Regions from separate parts of the Saccharococcus sp. Marseille-Q5394 genome, predicted to be linked through region 1. Evidence: riboswitches for the same ligand, from Rfam matches in the RefSeq annotation. Region 1 holds a riboswitch; each other region holds the start of a gene.
What was found. Region 1 has a riboswitch for S-adenosylmethionine ahead of metK (methionine adenosyltransferase). Riboswitches for the same ligand answer to the same signal wherever they lie in the genome.
Positions count from the first base shown of each region.

Region 2: linked by a shared signal. The riboswitch ahead of OC538_RS04635 (aliphatic sulfonate ABC transporter substrate-binding protein) and the one ahead of metK (methionine adenosyltransferase) in region 1 are both predicted to bind S-adenosylmethionine.
Region 3: linked by a shared signal. The riboswitch ahead of OC538_RS12255 (bifunctional homocysteine S-methyltransferase/methylenetetrahydrofolate reductase) and the one ahead of metK (methionine adenosyltransferase) in region 1 are both predicted to bind S-adenosylmethionine.
Region 4: linked by a shared signal. The riboswitch ahead of OC538_RS09830 (O-acetylhomoserine aminocarboxypropyltransferase/cysteine synthase family protein) and the one ahead of metK (methionine adenosyltransferase) in region 1 are both predicted to bind S-adenosylmethionine.

Region 1 covers NZ_CAMPPQ010000002.1:1,314,030-1,318,210, reverse strand. Annotated here, with positions in the region: gene OC538_RS17300 (alpha/beta hydrolase) at 1-405, opposite strand, end outside; gene OC538_RS17295 (gamma carbonic anhydrase family protein) at 487-999, shown strand; gene metK (methionine adenosyltransferase) at 1,380-2,582, opposite strand; SAM riboswitch class I at 2,769-2,888, opposite strand; gene pckA (phosphoenolpyruvate carboxykinase (ATP)) at 3,061-4,181, shown strand, end outside.
Region 2 covers NZ_CAMPPQ010000001.1:920,440-924,620, forward strand. Annotated here, with positions in the region: gene OC538_RS04625 (ABC transporter ATP-binding protein) at 1-495, opposite strand, end outside; gene OC538_RS04630 (ABC transporter permease) at 509-1,348, opposite strand; gene OC538_RS04635 (aliphatic sulfonate ABC transporter substrate-binding protein) at 1,365-2,348, opposite strand; SAM riboswitch class I at 2,508-2,617, opposite strand; gene OC538_RS04640 (VWA domain-containing protein) at 2,779-4,181, opposite strand, start outside.
Region 3 covers NZ_CAMPPQ010000002.1:366,959-371,139, forward strand. Annotated here, with positions in the region: gene metH (methionine synthase) at 1-277, opposite strand, end outside; gene OC538_RS12255 (bifunctional homocysteine S-methyltransferase/methylenetetrahydrofolate reductase) at 270-2,117, opposite strand; SAM riboswitch class I at 2,394-2,500, opposite strand; gene OC538_RS12260 (histidine kinase) at 2,615-2,800, shown strand; gene OC538_RS12265 (biotin transporter BioY) at 3,046-3,642, shown strand; gene OC538_RS12270 (hypothetical protein) at 3,786-4,181, shown strand, end outside.
Region 4 covers NZ_CAMPPQ010000001.1:2,044,486-2,048,666, reverse strand. Annotated here, with positions in the region: gene OC538_RS09850 (MBL fold metallo-hydrolase) at 1-68, shown strand, start outside; gene OC538_RS09845 (sulfurtransferase TusA family protein) at 94-324, shown strand; gene OC538_RS09840 (sulfite exporter TauE/SafE family protein) at 384-1,157, shown strand; gene OC538_RS09835 (glycerol-3-phosphate acyltransferase) at 1,194-1,832, opposite strand; SAM riboswitch class I at 2,118-2,233, shown strand; gene OC538_RS09830 (O-acetylhomoserine aminocarboxypropyltransferase/cysteine synthase family protein) at 2,355-3,653, shown strand; gene OC538_RS09825 (homoserine dehydrogenase) at 3,779-4,181, shown strand, end outside.

The DNA.
Region 1 (4,181 bases):
GGAACTTGAAAGCTTCGTCAGCACTCCTGAAAACTTGGAGGGTTGGTGCTTCAAGGAGAGCCAAGGGGAGCTGAACACAAAGCCTGCGCACTCCAGCTTTTCACGTTGCAGGATATGCATGACAATCGTGGCGCCAAGTCCGTGGCCAAGCACGAATAACGGCAAGTTATCCTCTAGCGCAATGTCGATCATTTTCTTCACATGGTCCACATACGACTCGAACGGTTCATCATGGGTTCTTCTTCCGCTTTCAGAACCATGCCCCGGCAAGTCGCTTGTTACGACATGGAAACCGCCGTTCCGCAGCTTTTGAATGAGCCACGCATACCTACGATGATGTTCGTAAGCATTATGGACAATCACAATCACTGCTTTCGGCTGTCCTTCCGCTTCCCATTTCCACATGGACTCACCTCCCCTTTATGTAAATGAAAATTTTATGTTACGATAAATTATACATGATTTTAAGAAAAGAGGAGACGTTTCATGATTTATTCATACAACGGAAAGACGCCGCAAATCGATCCATCTGTCTATGTCGCGGATTATGTGACGATTACGGGCGATGTAACAATCGGGGCAGACAGTTCCATCTGGTTCAATACCGTCATTAGGGGAGATGTCGCCCCGACGATAATCGGTGAACGGGTCAGCATCCAAGATTTAAGCTGTTTGCATCAAAGCCCTGGAAAGACGTTAGTAATTGAGGACGACGTGACAGTTGGCCATAAGGCACTCTTACATAGTTGTGTTGTACGTAAAGGTGCGCTCATCGGAATGGGCTCGATCATTTTGGATGGTGCGGAAATCGGTGAGGGAGCGTTCATCGGCGCGGGCAGCCTTGTCCCGCCCGGTAAGAAAATTCCGCCTGGCTGCCTCGCTCTCGGTTCACCCGCAAAAGTGGTCCGCGAGTTGAATGACGAGGACCGTGCAGATATGGATCGTATCTTGAACAGCTATGTTGAAAAAGGACAGGTTTATAAGGAAATGGAGAAATAAAATTGGTGCTGCTCGATGTCGAGCGGCACCTTTATTTATTTTTAGAAACGACTAAGATGATAATACTCACCAACGCAACAAAAGCCACTATACCTATGAGAGCCACAATTAATAATAAGCTGAACGCCATTTTGGAATCGCCTGCCTCACTTTTCTTGCTATAATATAAACGCTATGAATCTAGTTAGGTTCCCTTTGTATCCACCATTCTCTGAGTTCTCGTTCTCCCCCGCTAACTTCTCGTTCTTCTCGAAAGAGTTCTCGTTTTCCGCCAATAACTTCTCATTCCACGGCAAATAGTTCTCGTTCTCCCCAAAAACTTCTCATTCTACAATAAAAAAGGAAGCAAGGATTTCTCCTTTGCTTCCATATTTCAATTATTAAACAGTCATTCCAGCTTTTTCAATCAATTCAGCTGCTTTGTCCGTCTGCTCCCAAGGGAGTTCAACGTCGGTACGTCCGAAATGTCCGTATGCCGCAGTCTGCTTATAAATTGGACGGCGCAGGTCGAGCATCTTAATAATGCCTGCCGGGCGTAGATCGAACAGCTCGCGCACAATTTCCACAAGCTTGCTTTCCTCGACTTTGCCTGTTCCGAATGTATCGATAGAAATCGATACCGGTTTTGCAACACCGATTGCATATGCAAGCTGGACTTCACAACGATCTGCGAGACCAGCAGCAACGATGTTCTTCGCTACATAACGTGCAGCGTATGATGCCGACCGGTCGACTTTTGTCGCATCTTTACCGGAAAACGCACCGCCGCCATGACGCGCATAGCCGCCGTATGTATCGACGATAATCTTTCTACCCGTCAAGCCGGCATCCCCTTGTGGACCTCCGATAACGAAACGGCCAGATGGGTTGATGAAGTATTTTGTCTCTTCATCCAATAGCTCGGAAGGAACGACCGGATAAATTACATGTTCCTTTATGTCATTTTGAATTTGCTCCAAAGTGATATCAGGATGGTGTTGAGTGGAAATGACAATGGTGTCAATCCGTACCGGTTTATTATCCTCATCGTATTCCACCGTAACTTGTGTTTTTCCGTCAGGACGCAAATAGTCAAGTGTGTCGTCTTTCCTTACTTCAGCAAGTCTGCGTGAAAGCTTATGGGATAAGCTAATTGGCATCGGCATTAACTCAGGTGTTTCATTGCAAGCGTAACCGAACATAAGCCCTTGGTCACCCGCTCCGATTGCTTCAAGCTCTTCATCACTCATTGTCCCTTCGCGTGCTTCCAGTGCCTGGTCGACACTCGCAGCGATATCTGGGGACTGTTCATCGATGGATGTCAATACGGATGACGTCTCCCAGTCGAAGCCGAATTTCGCGCGTGTATAGCCGATTTCCTTCACTGTATCCCGTACGACTTTCGGGATGTCTACATACGTTGTTGTCGTGATTTCCCCGATGACGAGTACGAGTCCTGTTGTGATTGTCGTTTCACAGGCTACGCGTGCATTCGGGTCTTCCTCTAAAATGGCATCCAATATAGCGTCGGAAATCTGATCGCACATTTTGTCCGGATGTCCTTCTGTTACCGATTCAGAAGTGAATAATCGGCGATTTGTCATTGTGGTTTCCTCCTTAACGTCTTGCAAATATTGATACGGTACTCTAATTGTCCCAGTAAGTTCAGCGCCTAGAGAGTCGACGTCAACATACACAAGGATTAAGGGCCTGTTAGAATCAATAAAAAAGCCCTTCTCTCACGTAAATACACATGAGGAAAGGCATAATTTCAATAGCAGCACCTTTCACTCTTATCGTCCAAGGAATTCAACCTTGCTCCAGGTTTGGCACCTTCTCGCGGCCACTAAAGGTCCACGCAGGTTGCCGGGCTTCATAGGGCCTGTCCCTCCGCCAGCTCGGGATAAGAGTATCCGTTCAATAAACAATCCTACGAAAAAGTATGCACTTTGTCAAACATTTTTACACATATATACTTGAGTTTTTCATTAGTATAGATTATTATTCTAAATGTGTTATACTATTTACGAAATGTGATGATACCCATCTAATGGGATTACATGCAAAGGACGGTACCAAAAAATGATTTCAGCTAAAATTGAAAACGGATTACACGAGTTACTTTCAGGCAACAACGTAAACATACAGCCTTCAGTGGCGGAACTGGTTGAAAAAGCTACTTCCCGTGGAGAAGCGAAACTTTCCGCAGACGGCGCCCTTACTGCCGAGACAGGAAAGTATACTGGTCGTTCTCCTCAGGACAAATACATTGTCGAAGAAGACTCTTCAAAAGACAAAATCGACTGGGGCAAAGTGAACCGACCGATTTCATCTGAGATCTTTGATTCATTATATAATAAAGTTCTTACCCACTTAAAAGCGAAGGAAGAACTCTTCGTATTCAAAGGCTTTGCAGGAGCTGATAAAAACTCTCAGCTATCCATCCAAGTCATTAACGAATTTGCATGGCAAAACCTATTTGTCCATAATCTCTTCATCCGCCCTACTGCAGAAGAGTTGAAAACGCATGAAGCACAATTCACAGTTATTGCTGCTCCGACGTTCAAGGCTGATCCTAAAGTGGACGGAACGAAATCCGAAACCTTCATCATTGTATCACTTGAAAAGCGCATTGTGTTGATCGGCGGTACGGAATATGCAGGAGAAATGAAAAAATCCATTTTCTCCGTCATGAACTACTTGCTTCCTGAGCGAGGAATTCTTCCAATGCACTGCTCAGCTAACGTTGGTGAAGAAGGGGATGTCGCTTTGTTCTTCGGCCTTTCCGGCACAGGAAAAACGACGCTTTCCGCAGATGCTGACCGCAAGCTGATCGGTGATGACGAGCACGGCTGGTCCGAAAACGGTGTATTCAATATCGAAGGCGGCTGCTATGCAAAAACGATCAATCTTTCACAAGAGAAAGAACCTGAAATTTACGGAGCGATCCGTTTCGGTTCGGTCTTGGAAAACGTCGTTTTGGATGAAAAGACGCGCAAGCCAGATTATGATAATAATTCATTGACTGAAAACACGCGTGCAGCATATCCAATTCATTATATCGACAACATCGCAGTGCCTTCGGCGGCGGGACATCCAAAAACAATCATCTTCTTGACTGCGGATGCATTCGGGGTATTGCCTCCAATCTCTAAATTGACGAAGGAACAAGCGATGTATCACTTCCTTAGCGGCTTCACTTC
Region 2 (4,181 bases), on a different contig from region 1:
CAATAATAAATCTTGCAATTGCATTTTAGTGAAGGCATCCAATGCACTAAAAGGTTCATCAAGAAGCAAGACATCGGGCTCTCCAATAAGTGCACGGGCAATTGCGGTTCGCTGTGCCATACCTCCGGACAAGTCTTTCGGATAATGAGCGTCGAAGTCAGACAAACCGACAAGATTCAAATACTCATGGACGGTTTCTTGTTTCTCCTTCTCATCTTTCGCCCCGAATAAAATATTCTCTTTTACTGTAAGCCAAGGCATCAATCTTGGCTCTTGAAAGATCATCCCGATTGGCTGATCCCCTACACCCCCAATTTCAATTGCCCCTTCATAATTCTGATCAAGTCCCGATAAAACGCGCAGCAATGTACTTTTCCCACAACCACTCGTTCCCAGAATTCCAACAGTTTCCCCTTCCTTTATTGAAAATGAGATGTTGTTGAATCCTGCAAGCCCGTTATTGAATGTCCTCGTTGCCTCTTTCACTTTCAACATTGAAACCCCTCCGTCATAGTTGGTTTTGTAGATTGTCTTGCCACTTCAATGCACGTGATTCCAATGCTTTCAACAGGGAATCAGTCGCTTTCCCTAACAATGCAAACAAAATAATACTGGCAATAATGAGCTCCGGTGAGTACGTGTTCTGACCAACGACAAGTAAATAGCCAAGGCCTTGACTGGCACCCATCAGCTCGGCAGCAACGACGAACATCCAGCCCAATCCGACACCGCTGCGTAATCCTACAAGAAATGATGGAAGTGAAGCGGGCAGGATGATACGACGAATAATTTGCAACGGTGTGAAATGATAGATCTTACCGACTTCAATCAACTTCCGATCGACCCCTTGAATACCCGAGACGATATTCAAATAGATCGGAAAGAACACACCGACAGCGATTAACATCACTTTGGATGACTCTCCAATACCCATCCACAGGATGAACAACGGAACCCACGCTAGTGAGGGAATCGAGCGAAAGGCTTGAATTAATGGATCCATCAACTGTTCAAACCATTTAAAATAACCAACGATGGATCCAAGTACAACCGCGGCAATTGTTCCTGCCAGAAACCCGATCAGGACACGAAAGAACGTAATTCCTACATGTCCCCAGAGTGTGCCTTCTTGGGCTAATTCGATATTTTTTTGCAAAATGGTTGTCGGAGCGGGAAAGACATAGGCATCGAGCCAATTGAAACGGACAGCCGCTTCCCAAACGACTAAAAGAATGAACGGAATGATCAAGCCAAGCGCTAAACCCCTCACCTTATTTTCAAAGTTTACTTTGACCAACTTTTTTCCTTTCACTTTAAACAATTCTTTTTCGTCAATATTGACCGTCATGTCTATTCCCCCTAATTCATTCGATTACTTTTTTTGCAAACTGATCATTAATCAATTCTTCGACAATCTTTGTGACATCCACATTGCCTTTAATTACGTTCTCTGATTGCAACACTTCACCCGCTGCAGTTAACGCTTCGATTTGCTTTGAGCCAGGGATTGAATCCGAAAAGTCGTTACGTTCTAAACTCTTTTGGGCCACTTCTAATGGCATCTCTGCTTCTTGTGCAAGTATATCGGCTGCCTCTTCCGGATTTTTCATAACCCACTTCCGCGCTTTTTCGTACACCTCAATCACTGTTTCTACGACTTCAGGATGTTGTTCAGCAAAGTCTGATCGGACATTCAGTGTTCCGTACGTATTTTTTTCATGGTCTCGTAAAAATAATTTGGCACCAGAATCGACTTCAACTTTTGCCATATGTGGATCGAGCCCTGCCCATGCTTCTACTTGACCCGTTAGAAGGGCGTTAGCTCCATCAGAGTGCTGCAAATTCACAATTTCCAAGTCCTTTGATGACAAGCCAACTTCCTGTAACGAACGGAGAAGGAAAATATATGGATCCGTTCCTAGCGTCGCAGCTACTTTCTTTCCCTTCAATTGTTCAATTGACGTGATGTCTGAATCCCCTGTTGCCACAAGTGCAGTCCATTCAGGCTTTGAATAGATATAGACTGATTCAATCGGAGAACCGTTTGACTTGGCAATTAACGCAGCAGCTCCAGCTGTCGAACCGAAGTCGACACTTTTTGAATTTAGGAATTCAAGTGCTTTATTACTTCCGTGGCTGAGTACCCATTCCACCTTAATCCCTTGTTCTTCAAACGCCTCTTCTGCCCAACCAAATTCTTTTAACGCTAGGCTAGTTGGTGAGTAATAGGCATAATCCAATACAACTTTATTTAATTTCTTTTTTTCTATCCCTTCACCAGATGAGCAAGCTGTCATTAGGACCGTTGCACCCATCACCATTAGCAGTAAGACAATCAATCTTCTCATGTTCATTTCCTCCTAAATTCATTTTTATATTGAAATTCAATTCAATCCAATTTGTAATTGCACCGATTGGTATAGTCGGATTTGAGCTTATGAATAACTAGATTTTTATTTATCCATATGAAAAACCCTCTTCATAAGAAGAGGGCTGCAGAATTCCTCCTCTTATCTTCCAGGCTCAAACACCTGTAGGATGTAGCACCTTTACAGAAATACATCTGTTGGTTGCCGGGCTTCTTCGGGCCTATTCCCTCCGCCACTCGTAATAAGAGTTGTATGTAGTTGTTAAAATCATTTTTATTGCTTCAACTGATTGAAAATTAGTATAAACATATATAAATAAATTGTCAACCTTATAATTCATATTATATTAATAATTCAAATTGATATTCCGTATCGAATTGTTACTCCCCGCCCCTTTAAAGTGCCTCCTTTAAATTTCAAATGCAGCATGACTTCCCTCGTCTTCAAAGTCTTTCACCATGACAACTTTATCGGAAAACTGTTCCGCAGTGTTTGTGCTGTTACCTATAATAAAGGATAGGACATTAAAGACTTTCTCTTTTTTCTTCTTACTGAACTCTTCAAGGAATGAATCTTTTATGCTGTCTTCACCGTCCGTAACAAACACTACATCAGCTTTTTTAAAACGGCTTTCACTAATAACATTTAGCGATTTACAAAGGGGTAAGGAAAAATCCGTCCCACCGCTCAAGAAGGTTTGTGCCAGCTTCACCATATCTGAAATCTTTATTTTTCCCTTTTCATATGTAAACACTTGTAAGCGCGTGGAAAATAAAATCAAACAAAAATCCCTTCTCTGCTTTCTGGCAATCGACATGAGGGCTAACGTGAACCCTTTGGATTGAGTATCAAGGTGTTGCATACTACCTGACTGATCCAAGCAAAGTATGATTGGACCTTTCCCAAGTACCTCTTTTCCTTCCTGTTCATATATCATCGTCTGACCTTCTACAAACCGACGAAGAAAGTCGTTCCTCGTTATTGGATGCATGTACAATCCCAGCTCCATCGGCAACAATCGTTCAATATTGGAGCCTATTGTTACTCCGCTTCTCCCCATTGCCTCGCTATATTTGACCTTTTGTTTTTTTCGGGCTGCCTGTTTGAATCGACCAGCCCAGTCTGCAATTTCTTTCATTTTTTTATCGGAAGCTATCTTCTCTGCTAGCAATAGTTGGTCTCGTAGAGGAACTTTTTTCAGTTCTGCATCCCCACTGCCAGCTCGGGTGCCCCCAAGTAAAGAGTTAAGAGCCTCCTTCACCTGCACTGTTTCTTGCATAGCTCGAACCAATGCTTGTGAAAAGCTATCACAGTTGCCTTGGAGCATCTGTTGCAATTTCTCATCGAATCTATCCATGGACCTTGTAATTTTCTCTTCTATTGCACGACTTCCATTTTCCGCCTCTTCTTGCCACTCCTGTCTTTGGAGTAGCCTTTGCATTGCGAGAATTTCCTGCATCTGCTCATCAAAATCTTCATCTTCCTTTTTTTGGTCAATGAGCCATTGGTTCACCATCCTCCCGATTTTGATCGTGCCGATAGCTGACGACAAATCATCCAAACGGGTGATGCCTCGATAGGTAGCAAAGTTTTCATCCTCCATGATTCTTTCCATGAGTGATTTATTAATCTTTAGGACACCGTTAATGTCACCTTCAATAATGTCAGGTTTCATTTTGTATAAGGAAGCCCAAATATCTGCTAGTAATGAATCGAACATCGGTAGTATACCTTCAGCTCTTACCTGTTGAAGTCCCGATGACATATCGAAAATCTCTCTGAAACGTCTTTTATCGAACGCGTCCGTATTCA
Region 3 (4,181 bases), 950 kb from region 1:
CAGAAGCCTTATGGCCGAGGCTGAATTCGTCCAGTACGAGGGGGGTGCCCCCGAACGTGTTCGTGCAGATGATATCCGCTCCCGCCTCCAAGTAGGAACGGTGGATCCGGTCCAAAATATCCGGCCGTAAAATGTTCAGATATTCGTTGCACCCGTCATATTCCTCTCCGCCGAAATCGTCTTCTGAGAGGTCCTCCGCTTGCAGCATTGTGCCCATCGCTCCGTCTATGATGAGGATTCTGTTTTTCAGTTGTTGTTCGATTGGGTGTTTAGGCATGGACAAACTTCCTCTCCTTTTCCGCGTCTAACTCTTTAATATGGGTGATCAGTTCCAATGACATGTCATACCGCAGGAACGGTGTAATGATGTAGATGCCATTGAAAAGCTCCGCTGCCGTGTCGATCAGTTCCTTCGCGATTTCGATGCCTTCCGCGGTCGCTTTCTCGCGGTCTTCGCCGCAGGCAGCCATCCGTTCCAGCACCTCTTCGGATAGCTTGATGCCCGGCACTTCGTGATGTAGGAATTCAGCATTCCGTATACCCGTAAGCGGCATGATGCCGATGAAGATCGGCGTATCCAAATGCTTTGTAGCCTCATGTATATCAACGATCTTCTCTTTCGTATAAACCGGCTGTGTAATGAAATAATCCGCCCCGCATTCGATTTTCTTCTCGAGCCGCTTCACAGCACGGTCGAGGACGCGGACGTTTGGATTGAAAGCCGCTGCGACCGAGAACTTCGCTTTTTTACGTAGCGGCTTTCCTGTGAAGGAAATCCCTTCGTTCAGCTGTTTGATGAGCTGCAGCAATTCCATGCTGGAGACATCATAGACGCTAGTCGCTCCAGGGAAATCGCCAACCTTTGTCGGGTCGCCTGTGACGGCAAGGATATCATGGATTCCTAGGGCGTCGAGCCCCATCAAATGGGATTGCAGACCGATCAAGTTATGGTCGCGGCACGTCAAGTGGACGAGCGGCCGAACGTGATGCTCATGTTTCAACATCGATCCCATCGCCATATTGCTGATGCGAGGGGAGGCGAGGGAATTGTCCGCCAATGTGACGGCATCCACGCCGGCTGCATACAATTCGTTCGCGCCTATGAAATATTGTTCTGTCTCCAAATGGCGGGGTGTATCAAGTTCCACAATGACAGTCCGTTCCGTTTTCGCTTTGATGTGAAGCGGCACGTGTTCTGCGGGCTCAGCTTCACGGATAATGATCGGCTTCTGCGGAGTGACGGTCTTTTCCGTCACGGGCTGCAGTCCTGCCAAGTGCTTTTTTGCAGCGGCGATATGCTTCGGTGTCGTTCCGCAGCACCCGCCAATCAGACGGACGCCTTCATTCCGAAGGAGCGCGGCTGCGCGGCCGAAATAATCAGCCTCGGACGCGTAAACGATTCGACCATCCTCAACATCTAGCAAACTTGCATTTGGTGCGGCGGACAAAAATGCTCGATCCGGTATCGTCACTTTTTCAAATGCCTGGATTGTATGGAAAGGACCTAGTCGGCAATTGACACCGACGATATCCGCTCCCAGCGTTTCCAGCTGATGAAGCGCGTCATTCAGATGCATCCCGTTTTGCAATACGCCCGGCTCATCCATTGCGACTTGCGCAATAAGTGGTAGATCCGTCAGTTTCCGCAGCTCGGTGACGACTGTCGATAACTCTTCAAAGTCATAATATGTTTCCAGCAATAGTCCGTCGGGATCGCCTGAAAGCAAGGCGTCTGCCTGCTCACGGACCATCGTCAGTACTTCGGCAAGCGATGCATCGCTTTTCCGTATGCCGCGAAGTCCTCCGATCGTCCCAAGCACATATTGATTGCCGGGTTCCGCAGCGCGCTTCGCAATTCGAATCGCCGCCTCGTTGAGTTCCTTCACCCGGTTCTCCATTCCATAACGGGCAAGCTTCAAGGAATTGGCGCCATATGTATTTGTCTGGATGATATCCGCTCCTGCGTCGATATATTCGCGATGGATTTTCTCAATGATTTCAGGCTTCTCGACGTTCAATTCCTCATAACTGAAGTCGATGCCGTATGAATAGAGCAACGTCCCCATCGCACCGTCCGCCACCAGTACGTTATCTTTCAACCGATCAAGCAATCTCATAAGAAATCATCCTTTCTTCATTCGAAGTCCCGAACCTGCGTCATCAAGCCTGTAAAAACGCATAAATCGCAAAACGGACGCATAAATCCACACAGACACGCATAAACGCGAGCAGACGCGCATAAATCCAAAAATCTACGCATAAACGTCTTCAAAAACGCATAAATCCAGAAACTCACGCATAACCTCATCTTACCAAGACGAAAAATTTAGACTGCAATGAAAAATAAAAAAGCCTTCGTTAAAAAAGAAGGCTTTCAAGCGAATGCTCGCTCCTTCTCATCTGCCAAGCCGAAACAGGCCTGCTGGAATTAGCACCTGACCGTAACCGGCTGGTTGCTGAAGCTTCGACGGGCCAGTCCCTCAGCTTCTCTTGATAAGAATTAAATATGCAGTTGTTTGAATAATTTAAAACATCATATCGTTAAATGTTTGATACATCAATAGTCAAATTATGATAGAATCGGCATATGAACTTAAAATAGAAGGTGAATACGTTGAGGATTTTCAAATTTTCCATTCCGATCGCACTTCTTGTTGCCGGGATTTCCTGGTGGATGCTCCATAAAAACTTTCAGGAAGTTCCAGGGACTTCCAGAGTTTGGATAACAGTAGGCGCAGCTATATTAAGTGGAATCATTGCCCATTTTTTATTTCCGAAAAGTGAAGACGAAGAACGATAAGTCATTATGGACTGCCACCAAAAGTAGAAATCCTACTTTTAGTGGCAGTTTTTTTAATTAAGGAAACCCCGCGTCCAAAGCAAGCCGCTTTGCTTCCAAAGAAGCCACTCCTGCGTCCAAAGCGGACCACCTCGCGTCCAAAGCAAGCCGTCTAGTTTCGTTGGTTAACTCAAAATAAATATAGGTTGACACAAATTGAGTTAACTTTTATTCTATTTACGATAACTAAAATTATGAGGTGGATTATGACAACAGCTACAGTGAAAACAAAAAGCGGGATGAGTGCGCTCAGTCTCGTCTATTGCGGGATGTTTGCGGCATTGATGATGATCGGGGCGAATATTACATTTTTTGTGCCGTTCCTCGTTGTTGGTGGGGTTCCGATAACGCTGCAAACCTTCTTCGCCGTCTTGGCGGGTCTCCTTCTCGGAAGCCGGCTCGGTGCAATTTCCATGACGGTTTACATGGCGCTCGGCTTGGTAGGCGCGCCGGTTTTCGCAAAATTCCATGGGGGCTTCGGAGCAATTCTTCTTCCGACATTCGGCTTCATCGTCTCATTCATCCTTGTCGCGTACGTAGTAGGGAAAATTGTCGAAAAGAACGGTAGTTTGCGCAGTTATGTCATCGCGGCTCTTGTAGGACTCGTCGTAAATTATGTCATCGGCACGAACTGGATGTACTTTGCATACAAGCTATGGGCCGCTGCGCCGGACGCATTTACGTATAAGGTGGCATGGCTTTGGATGGTGCCTCCACTGCCGAAAGACATTCTGCTCTCGGTTCTCGCGGGGATTTTCGGTCACCGGATGTATAAGGTTCTAAGAATCAGGCGTGCACTTTAATATGTACAAAACTGGCTATCTGCAATGTGGAGCTTCCACAGATGCAGATAGTTTTTTTATGGAATCCACCAATAAAACGAATCGTATGCCATTCTCATCCGTATAGTAGAGGGGGATTAATTTCAAAAGAAGAGAGTGTTCATATGATAAATTTATTGCTGTTTTCATTGGTCGTTGGCATCGTTGCCGCAATGATCATCATGCCGTTGACATCCACTACTACAGAAGGGCAACCCGCCTTTAATCGGATCGGAGCGCTTTCTGCAACAGTCGCAGCCGTGGCGGTGCTCACGTTCGGCCTTTATTACGTCACGAATCTCGACCGGAACTGGACGTCGGTGTGGGCGCTGGCTCTCATCGCTACTCTAGCGGGCGCCGTGCTTTCAACCGGGAGGGAAAGAAGTGCCAAGGTAATCCTGTTTTTAGCGGCATTGGCGGGAAGTGCGTTCATCCTAAGTGCGCCACTTTTCAATGCGAATGAAAAATACAAAGCAGTCGAAATGGATCAGCAAGTGGAAATCAAGGCGTTCGACGAAACG
Region 4 (4,181 bases), on a different contig from region 1:
AAATCAATCCTAACGAAGAAACGCAGCGTGAAATGGAAATCGGACCGAATCGTTGTGCAGTAAGGTAATTTAATCAAAAAGGAGAAGATGAAAATGAACGTAACAAAAGTATTAGATGCAAAAGGGTTGGCATGCCCAATGCCGGTTGTACGTGCAAGAAAGACGATGAAGGAAATGGAGACGGGTGAAATCCTGGAAATCTTCACAACTGATAAAGGCTCAGTCGCTGATTTGACAGCATGGGCGAAATCCAGCGGCCATGAAATGGTTGATCAAAAAGAAGAAGATACAGGCGTCTTCACATTCTGGATTAAGAAAGGCTGATTGTAGGGTAGGGGGTATCTGAGCAGATACCCCTTTCCTGATTTAGGAGGTAAATACCGATGGATATGACATTTCTAATAACGATTTTCCTCATCGGATTTGTAGGATCCTTCGTTTCCGGAATGGTCGGAATCGGCGGATCAATCATCAAATACCCGATGCTATTATACATTCCGCCATTACTTGGAATTGCCGCATTCTCTGCGCACGAAGTTTCAGGAATCAGTGCAATTCAAGTGTTCTTCGCGACTATATCCGGAGTATGGGTATATCGGAAAGGCGGATATCTCAATAAAACGCTGATCATATACATGGGGAGCGCGATTTTGGTCGGAAGTTTTATCGGGGGTTACGGCTCCAATTTGATTTCTGAAGGAAGCATCAACCTCGTGTACGGAATTCTTGCAACGATTGCGGCCATCATGATGTTCATCCCGAAAAAAGGATTGGATGATATTCCGGCGGATCAGGTTGTTTTCAATAAATGGCTTGCAGCCGTGCTCGCTTTCATCGTAGGGATTGCAGCTGGAATTGTTGGAGCTGCCGGCGCGTTCATTTTAGTTCCAATCATGCTTGTCGTTTTGAAAATCCCGACACGCATGACGATTGCTACTTCCCTCGCCATTACATTCATTTCATCGATCGGTTCGACGGTAGGGAAGATCGTGACAGACCAGGTGCTTTACGGTCCGGCAGCTGTCATGATTGTAGCGAGCATCCTCGCCGCGCCACTCGGGGCAAAAGCAGGACAGAAGATGAATACGGAAGTATTGCAGGGGATATTGGCAGTTTTGATTTTAGGGACCGCTGTGAAGATCTGGTTGGATTTTTGATTGATAAAAGGCAATCTCATCGAAAAAACAGAAGCCTCATTCCGAGTGCTTCTGTTTTTTCTTGAATGATGTGCGAATGCGTGGCTCCGTCCCTTTGCGAATCCGCTTCAAGTTTTCGATATGCTTCCAGATTGCCATCAAGAAAAGTAAGGTTGCAATTACTATTGGCCAATATCCATCTAACCAAACGGCCATGGCCAATAAAGTGATGTATAACATGATAACGCCAAAGACAAGAATGTCAGATATGATGGCCACTAGAATGAATAGAATGAACCCGGCAAGTCCGAACCGCCAGTCAATCGCAAATAATACACCGATTACTGTTGCTGTCCCTTTCCCCCCGTTGAACTTCATATGGAACGGATAGTTATGGCCGAATATAACAGCAGCTCCGACAGCGAATAATAACAAAGTGATGTATTCCGTAGGCAGTCCGAAATGTCCAGCTAGCAGCCTTACAGCAATGACCGCGAAGATGCCTTTGCCAATATCAATCAATGCAACAAGCGCACCATACCGTTTTCCAAGAACGATCATCGCGTTCGACGCTCCGGCATTTTTAACACCGGTTTCTTTCAAATTAACCCCCGAAATCCAACGAGCGACTGTCGAGCCATGAAGGCAGCCGACCAAATATCCACAAATTATGATAGCTATAATCCATAACGTCATAAGAATCCCCCAAAAATAATATAGTCATATACACCGATGTTCTAGTTTGGCTGAATCGCGTCCAAAGCAACTGGCTGCGCGTTCAAAAAGGCTGCATCCGCGCTCTAAGAAGCCACTCCCGCGCTCAAAGTATCCACCCGCTTCATCAATCCGTCATTCCGACTTCTACAACTATTATAACATCGAAGATAAAGCGCAAGTTTCAGAAAAAAATAAATTCACCCCTTGACTTTTAAAAAATAGTCTCCTATACTGTTCAACAAGATGAAAAACTGAATAACCAAACTCTTATCAAGAGCGGCGGAGGGACTAGGCCCTGCGATGCCCGGCAACCGGCAAGTGATGAACTTGCAAAGGTGCTACTTCCTACAGATTCGTGAAAACGGTCTGAAAGATAAGAGGAGGAATAAGCGAAAGCGTAACCCTTCTCTTAGCGAAAGGGGTTATTTTTTTATTCCCAAAACCCCCAACGCCTCCGCACTGCATCATTTTCATCTTAAAAAACCACTGGAGGTAATGACAATGACAAACAAACCACTTCAACCAGAAACTCTTCTCTTACACGGAGGGCAGAAACCGGATCCAATTACAGGTTCCCGTGCTGTGCCAATCCACCGTACTACTGCATTCGTATTCCGTGATACTGAACATGCCCAAAACTTATTCGGCTTGCAAGAAGCAGGCAATATTTATACAAGAATTACGAATCCTACCGTTGCTGTCTTTGAAGAAAGGGTAGCACTCTTAGAAGGTGGAACTGCTGCAGTTGCTCTGTCTTCGGGAATGGCAGCAATCGCATTCTCCATTCTCAATATTGCGGGTGCGGGTGACGAGATTGTCGCTGCCGGCAATCTTTACGGCGGTACGTATAATCTATTCGCCGTTACGCTTCCACGCTACGGTATCAATGTGAAATTCGTGGACGCGGACGAACCTGAAAACTTCCGTGCTGCGATTACAGATAAAACGAAAGCGATTTTCGCTGAAACGATCGGAAATCCTAGCCTTCAAGTGCTCGATATCGAAGCGGTCGCAAACATTGCGCATGAAAATGAAATCCCATTCCTCATCGATAACACATTCGCATCCCCATACGGATCGAACCCAATCGAGTTTGGTGCTGACGTTGTCATTCATTCCGCAACGAAGTGGATTGGCGGCCATGGAACGACTATCGGCGGCGTCGTAGTCGACGCAGGGAAATTCGACTGGACGAGAGGGAAGTTCCCTGGCTTCACGGAGCCGGATGAAACGTACAACGGCTTGCGATACGGCATTGACACGGCGGGAGCTGCATTCGCGACGAAGCTCCGCGTCCAATTGCTCCGCGACTTCGGGCCTTGCTTGGATCCGGACAGTGCATTCAACTTCCTTCAAGGGCTGGAGACGCTCCATTTGCGTGTGACACGCCATAACGAAAATGCCGTGAAAGTCGCTGAATTCCTACAGGCTCATCCGTCTGTGGAATGGGTGACGTACACGGGTCTTGAAGATCATCCAACACATGAAAATGCAAAGAAATATTTGAAGAACGGGTTTGGTTCTATCATCGTCTTCGGAATTAAAGGTGGCCGTGACGCAGGACGCAGAGTGATTGACAATATTACGCTATGGTCGCATGTTGCGAACGTAGGGGATGCAAAATCGCTTATCATCCATCCTGCATCAACGACGCACCAGCAATTGTCTGCGGAGGACTTGAAAAAGACAGGAACGCCAGAGGAATTGATCCGTCTGTCTGTCGGACTGGAGTCTACTGATGATATTATTGCGGACCTTAAGCAGGCGATTGAGAAAGCGGCGCCTGTCGCAGTTCGCTAACTATTGCTATGATTAACATCTAGCTGCGAAAGCCGTCACATAGAACGGCTTTTGCGAGTAAAAGCGAAGCGTTACGAGCACGGGCTAAACGCCCTCCTCCGCTTTAGATCAGAAAGGGTGGTTTCATGCCGTCAATTAAAGTGGCCATACTCGGTTTTGGTACGGTCGGTGAAGGTGTTTATAGAATCCTGCAAGAGAAGCGGGAAGAAATTAAAAAGAGCACTGGTTTCACCGTTGATGTCGTATCCATCCTTGTAAAAGACAAGGCGAAAGAACGCCTGCCGATAACAGGCGCAAATTTTACAGATGATATTCAGGATATATTAGGGAACCCTGAAATCGATATCGTTCTTGAAGCGATTGTCGGGGAAGAACCTGCTTATACGTATTTGTCGGATGCGATTGAGAAAGGGTGCCACATCATAACTGCGAACAAAAAAATGTTTGCAAAACACGGACCTGCGTTAAGGAAACATGCCGAATTTCGGAACGTGCAAGTCGGGTTCGAAGCGACGACTGCTGGCGGGG